3 regions of the Pseudomonas sp. GZD-222 genome follow, and region 3 is predicted to be linked to each of the others. Evidence: predicted binding sites of a transcription regulator. Region 3 holds the regulator's gene; each other region holds the start of a gene.

Region 1 (2,265 bases), on a different contig from region 3:
GCTTTCGCGAACCAGGGTAATGGTCTCCGTGTTGCGCGGCAGGCCATAGAAGTCAGGGCCGTGCTTGCTGGCAAAACCTTCGAGCTTGTCCAGCGCGTTACGCTGCTCGAACGCTTCGGCATACATCTCGATCGCCGCATAGGCGGTGTAGCAGCCAGCGCAGCCGCAGGCCGCTTCTTTGGCGTGACGGGCGTGGGGGGCCGAGTCGGTGCCGAGGAAGAATTTGCTGCTGCCGCTGGTGGCGGCATCAAGCAAGGCCACCTGGTGGGTGTTGCGCTTGAGGATCGGCAAGCAATAGAAGTGCGGACGAATACCGCCCACCAGCATGTGGTTGCGGTTGTACAGCAGATGCTGGGCGGTGATGGTCGCGCCGACGTTGGCCGGGGCTTCGTTGACAAACTGCACGGCGTCACTGGTGGTGATGTGTTCGAAGACCACTTTCAGGGTCGGGAAACGCTCGACGACACGGCGCAGGTGTTCTTCGATGAACAGCTTCTCGCGGTCGAACACGTCGATCTCGCTGCGGGTCACTTCACCGTGTACCAGCAGCGGCATGCCGATTTCGGCCATGGCTTCGAGCACCGGGAAAATAGTGTCGATGCTGGTCACGCCGGAGTCGGAGTTGGTCGTGGCGCCGGCCGGATACAGCTTGGCGGCATGCACGAAGCCAGTGGCCTTGGCCGCACGGACGTCCTCGGGCTGGGTACGGTCGGTGAGGTACAGCACCATCAGTGGCTCGAAACGGCTACCGGCCGGACGTGCGGCCAGGATGCGTTCGCGATAGGCGCCAGCTTCGGCGGCATTGCGTACTGGCGGTACCAGGTTGGGCATGATGATTGCGCGAGCAAAGGTGCGCGCAACATCGCCAACGGTGTGGGGCAGGACAGCGCCATCGCGAAGATGGATGTGCCAGTCATCGGGACGCAGGAGGGTCAGGCGGTCGGACATTGGGGATTCCAGGCGGGTCGAACTCAAGGTGAATGCTACCGGAAAAGCCGGAGCCGAGCACTCGCTATCAAGTTTTGCCGCGCCTGACCGATAGCCTGCGGGTATACCGTGAAAATCTGTGGAGCCGCCCGTGCGCCAGTGTTATCTAACCCTGCTCAGTATGTTTGTCTGCCTGCCGGCGACAGCGCTTACCTTCCAGACCCGTCTGGAGAATATTGAGTGGAAGGTCGAAGGCGATCAGTTCGAATGCCGCCTGGTCCAGCCGATTACCGATTTCGGCAGTGGTGAATTCGTACGTCGTGCCGGAGAACAGGCCACCTTTCAATTGCGCTCGAGCAGCAATGTGCTGGGCACAGGTTCGGCAACCTTGCTTGCCGCCGCGGCGCCTTGGCAGCCCGGCCGCGGCGACATCAATCTGGGCTCGGTGCGTATGGCGCGCAACGGCGTACTGTTTACCAGCTCCCAAGGCCAGGCCAGTCGTCTGATCAATGGCTTGCTTGACGGTCGCAGCACCGTGGTGCGCAACTATGCCGGCGAAGCCGGGCGGACGATGGAAGTGCGCTTGTTACCGGTGAAATTCAGCAAGGCCTATGGGGATTATCAGGTCTGCGCCGCTAAGCTGCTGCCAATGAACTACGATCAGGTGCGTCAGGGGCGGGTCGGTTTCCCGGGCGGCGGTATCGATCTGGACGCCAGTGCCAAGGCGCGCCTGGATGTGATCCTGGAGTTTCTCAAGGCCGATCCTACGGTCAATCGCATTGAACTCGATGGTCATTCCGACAACAGTGGCAATCGCCTGACCAACCGTGACCTGTCCCGGCGTCGTGCATTGGCAGTGATGGAGTACCTTAAAGCGCACGGCATTCCTGAAGATCAGATCAGCGTGCGTTTTCACGGTGAGCGCTACCCGCTGGCCGCCAACAACTCGGCCGCCAACCGCGCCCGCAATCGCCGGGTGAATATTCAGCTTGATCGTGTAACCCCGGTTGAAACTGCGTCAGAAAAAGCCCCGGAAACACCAACGGCCCCAGCGGCGCAAACGGATACTGGCAAGCCGTCGATCAAGTCCTGAGGTGCGACCGTCCGTCGCGCTCTCGACAGTTCCTGTCGCTTTGTCGTCACAAGCTGTCGCCCCACTGTAATTTTTGCGGCAAGGCCGGTAGAATCGACGGCTTTCCGTACAACCCCGTGGAGTGATGGCATGGCGGACGTAAAAAAGGTCGTACTGGCGTATTCCGGCGGCCTTGATACTTCGGTGATTCTCAAGTGGCTGCAGGATACCTACAACTGTGAAGTGGTGACTTTCACCGCCGATCT
Region 2 (2,265 bases), on a different contig from region 3:
TGACATCCACCCCGCTACGGCTGACGTTGGCCAGCAGGATCTCGTTGAGGAAGATGTTGCCAAAGCCCACCGGCAGGAACATGTAAGGCGTGATCAGGCCAAAGGTCATCACGCAGGCCACCAGGCGCCGGTCGATCTGCAACTTGGTCAGCACATAGAGCAGCGGCGGCACCAGCAGCGGAATGAAGGCAATGTGGATTGGCAGGATGTTCTGCGAGGAAATCGCCACTACCAAGAGCAAGCCGATCAGCAACCATTTGACCTTGCCGCCGTCGGCATGCCCCTGCTGGCCAACCATCGCCAGAGCGCGATCGGCCAGGGCGTGGGCCATGCCGGACTTGGCAATCGCCACCGCAAAGGCACCAAGCAAGGCATACGACAAGGCAACCGTGGCACCACCGCCCAACCCACCATTGAATGCCTTGAGCGTGCCTTCGATGCCCAGGCCGCCCACCAGCCCGCCCGCCAGCGCGCCGACGATCAGGGCGATCACCACATGCACGCGGGACAGACTCAATATCAGCATGATGCCGACCGCGGCAATTACTGCATTCATTCCTGTGACCTCTAGAAACCAGACAAAAAGCGACCGATTCGGCGACAAACTGCCCGGGAGCAGTGGCCGAACGACGGGTATTTTTATGGAGGGCGCACACTCTGAAGCAGGCCCCCGCGCTTGTCAAAGTTCAGAGGGCGATGGGTGTCGTAGGAATGACCGAAAACGACGCATTTGAATTGAACGTTTGAATAAAGAAAACGGCGTATCCGCCGATAACGTCGGCAGCCTCAATCTTTTTGGATCAAAGGACTTCGCCATGTCGTTCAGACAACTCTCCATTCAGTGGAAAATCACCCTGCTCGCCGGCTTGTGCCTGGCCAGCATCGTTACCCTGCTGGTGGGCCTTTCGTTGTACCGCATGGGACACAGCTCGGAGCTGGTCAAGACCAGCAGCATGCAGATGCTCACCGAAGCCGCCCAGGGACGCATCGAATCCCAGGGTGAAGTCCAGGCCTTGAACATTCGCCGGCAATTCATGGATGCCTACCAGTACGGTGCCGGTTTCTCCCGCCAGGTCCTGTTCTTGCGAGAGCAGGCGGAAAAGCGCTTTCTCGATGCCTTCGACCTGCGGGAAGATCTGACCCGCCAGGTGCGCGCCGCCCTGCAGGCCAACCCGGACCTGCTCGGCCTGTCGCTGGTGTTCGAACCCAATGCGCTGGACAACAAGGACGAACTGTTCGTCAACCAGGAGCAACTGGGCAGCAACGAAAAGGGCCGCTTTGCCCTGTACTGGTCGCAACCGACCCCGGGCCAGCTGACCTCCATGGCCCTGCCGGAAAAGGACATGGCCGATACCAGCATCGGCCCTAGCGGCGAACCGGCCAACACCTGGTCGGTGTGTCCGCGCACTACGCGCAAGACTTGCGTGATCGAACCCTACTTCTATGCGATTGACGGCCAGCAGGTGCTGATGACCAGCATCGTGTTCCCGTTGATGGTCGCCGACAAGGTGGTTGCCACCCTGTCCATCGATATCAACCTCAACAGCCTGCAGGCCCTGAGCCAACAAGCCAGCCGCAACCTCTACCAGGGCCAGACCCAGGTCAGCATTCTCAGCCCTGCAGGGCTGCTGGCTGGCTATAGCCCGGACGCCAGCAAGCTGGCCCAGCGCCTTGACCAAGTTGACACGGAAAAAGGCGCCGAACTGATTCGCCTGCTGGCCGACAGCACACCACTGCACAGCATTCATCATGAACAGCGTCTGAAAGTGTTGGCCTCCTTTGCTCCGATTCCAGGTGGCAAAGACTGGGGCGTACTGCTTGACGTCCCGGAAAGCGCCCTCACCGGCCCGGCCGAGGCTCTCAAGCAGGAACTCGACCGCAGCAACACCAGCGGCACCCTCATGGAGCTCGGCCTCGGCGCGCTGGCTGCCATCGTTGGCCTGTTGCTGATCTGGCTGATGGCCCGTGGCGTGACCCGGCCGATCCTCGGTGTTGCCGCCATGCTCAAGGATATCGCCAGCGGCGAAGGCGACCTCACTCGTCGCCTGAACTACGACAAACACGACGAGCTGGGCGAGCTGGCCGGCTGGTTCAACCGTTTTCTGGACAAGCTGCAGCCGACCATTGCCGAGGTCAAACGCTCGGTCCAGGCCGCCCGCGATACCGCCGATCAGTCCTCGGCGATCGCCAGCCAGACCAGCGCCGGCATGGAACAGCAGTACCGCCAGGTCGATCAGGTTGCCACCGCGTCCCATGAAATGAGCG
Region 3 (2,265 bases):
TTCCTGGTACAGGCCTCGGTCACGGGTCTGGTTCAGCTGATGGATAAGTTGCACCGCGTCGCCAAATTTGCCTCGTTCGAGGCTGTCGACCAGTTCGTGGGCGTGCTTCTTGAGTGTTGACTCGAAGCCGTCCAACGATGAATGTGTTTGCTCCATAGCGCCCCCGTGGCGAGTCTCAGCTATTGACGCGCTCGAAGATCTTCTCGATCTTTTCTTTCAGCACCTGGGCAGTGAACGGCTTGACCACATAGCCGTTGACGCCGGCCTGGGCCGCTTCGATGATCTGCTCGCGCTTGGCTTCGGCAGTCACCATCAGCACCGGCAGGTGCTTGAGACGCTCGTCGGCACGCACTTTGCGCAACAGGTCGATACCGGACATGCCAGGCATGTTCCAGTCAGTCACGAGAAAATCGAAATGACCGCTTTCGAGCATCGGCAGCGCCGTGTTGCCGTCGTCGGCTTCCTGGGTGTTGGTGAAGCCCAGGTCACGCAACAGGTTCTTGATGATCCGCCGCATCGTCGAAAAATCGTCGACGATGAGGATTTTCATGTCTTTGTTCAATTAGACCTCCAAGCAGTCTTTAACGCGCTCAGCGCGGAACGCGCATTCAATCAATTCGGGCACTACATTTGGCGACTGCATTGAACCTGCGTTCAACGCGCCCGCCATTCCCCCAGGCGGCCACGCAAACGCGCCGCGCACTGGCTGTGCAACTGGCTGACGCGCGACTCGCTGACACCGAGGACCTCACCGATTTCCTTGAGGTTCAGCTCTTCGTCGTAGTACAGCGCCAACACCAGACGCTCACGCTCAGGCAGGTTGGCGATGGCATCGGCCAGGGCTGCCTGAAAGCGCTCGTCTTCCAGATCGCGCGAAGGCTCGAGCTGGGCACTGGCGCCATCCTCGTGCAGGCCTTCATGTTCGCCGTCCTGCAACAGGTCGTCGAAACTGAACAGGCGGCTGCCCAGGGTGTCATTCAAAATCCCGTAGTAATCATCGAGACTCAATTGAAGTTCGGCAGCAACCTCGTGATCTTTAGCGTCACGACCGGTTTTTGCTTCAATTGCACGAATCGCGTCACTGACCATGCGGGTATTACGGTGAACCGAGCGCGGTGCCCAGTCGCCCTTGCGTACTTCGTCAAGCATTGCGCCGCGGATCCGGATGCCGGCATAGGTCTCGAAGCTGGCACCCTTGCTCGCGTCGTACTTGTTGGCGACTTCAAGCAGGCCAATCATGCCGGCCTGGATCAGATCCTCCACCTGCACACTGGCGGGCAAGCGGGCCAGCAGGTGATAGGCGATACGCTTGACCAGTGGTGCATAACGCTCGATCAACTCGCACTGGCTATCACGTGAAGCCTTGCTGTACATCCGGTATCCGCTGGCATTCATAGCACCGGTCCCGCGCTTGTCGGTTGCACCAGGCGCTCGACAAAAAATTCCAGGTGACCTCGTGGGTTGGCAGGCAGCGGCCAGGTATCGACCTTCTGAGCAATGGCCTTGAACGCCAGCGCGCACTTGGAACGCGGAAAGGCTTCATAGACCGCTCGCTGCTTCTGCACCGCCTTGCGCACACATTCGTCGTAAGGCACCGCGCCGACGTATTGTAGGGCGACGTCAAGGAAGCGATCTGTGACCTTGGTCAACTTGGCGAACAGGTTGCGCCCTTCCTGAGGGCTCTGCGCCATGTTGGCCAGGACGCGGAAACGGTTCATACCGTAATCGCGGTTGAGCAGTTTGATCAGGGCGTAGGCGTCGGTGATCGAGGTGGGCTCGTCGCACACCACCAGCAGCACCTCTTGTGCGGCACGGACAAAACTGACTACCGAGTCACCAATACCTGCAGCGGTATCGATCACCAGAACGTCGAGGTTGTCGCCGATCTCGCTGAACGCCTGAATCAGGCCAGCGTGCTGCGCGGGCGCCAGGTGCACCATGCTCTGCGTACCGGACGCAGCGGGCACGATACGCACGCCCCCCGGCCCCTGCAGCAGCACATCGCGCAGCTCACAACGGCCTTCGATGACGTCGGCCAGGGTGCGCTTGGGCGTCAGGCCGAGCAATACGTCGACGTTGGCCAGGCCCAGGTCGGCATCGAGCAACATGACCCGACGGCCAAGCTCTGCCAGCGCCAATGACAGGTTCACCGACACATTGGTCTTGCCGACGCCACCTTTGCCGCCAGTCACGGCGATCACCTGTACGGGATGCATGCTACCCATGTTTGTTCATTACCTTGTCTTGCTTAGACCGAGGCCACAT

The links. Region 3 encodes FliA, which starts transcription of late flagellar genes. Its sites were predicted from a motif close to CTAAAGTTTNNNNNNNNNNNGCCGNTAA; they were not measured.
Region 1: a site for FliA is predicted at 1,015-1,042, ahead of ACO6VD_RS25295 (flagellar protein MotY). Genes of this name have one in related genera too.
Region 2: a site for FliA is predicted at 748-775, ahead of ACO6VD_RS27520 (methyl-accepting chemotaxis protein). Genes of this name have one in related genera too.

Annotation. Positions count from the first base shown of each region.
Region 1 is NZ_JBMOWO010000133.1:22,896-25,160, reverse strand. Features, by position in the region: gene pyrC (dihydroorotase) at 1-948, opposite strand, end outside; gene ACO6VD_RS25295 (flagellar protein MotY) at 1,079-2,020, shown strand; gene ACO6VD_RS25290 (argininosuccinate synthase) at 2,150-2,265, shown strand, end outside.
Region 2 is NZ_JBMOWO010000155.1:8,128-10,392, forward strand. Features, by position in the region: gene ACO6VD_RS27515 (Na+/H+ antiporter family protein) at 1-556, opposite strand, end outside; gene ACO6VD_RS27520 (methyl-accepting chemotaxis protein) at 816-2,265, shown strand, end outside.
Region 3 is NZ_JBMOWO010000071.1:16,876-19,140, forward strand. Features, by position in the region: gene ACO6VD_RS13295 (protein phosphatase CheZ) at 1-156, opposite strand, end outside; gene ACO6VD_RS13300 (chemotaxis response regulator CheY) at 176-550, opposite strand; gene fliA (RNA polymerase sigma factor FliA) at 655-1,395, opposite strand; gene fleN (flagellar synthesis regulator FleN) at 1,392-2,225, opposite strand.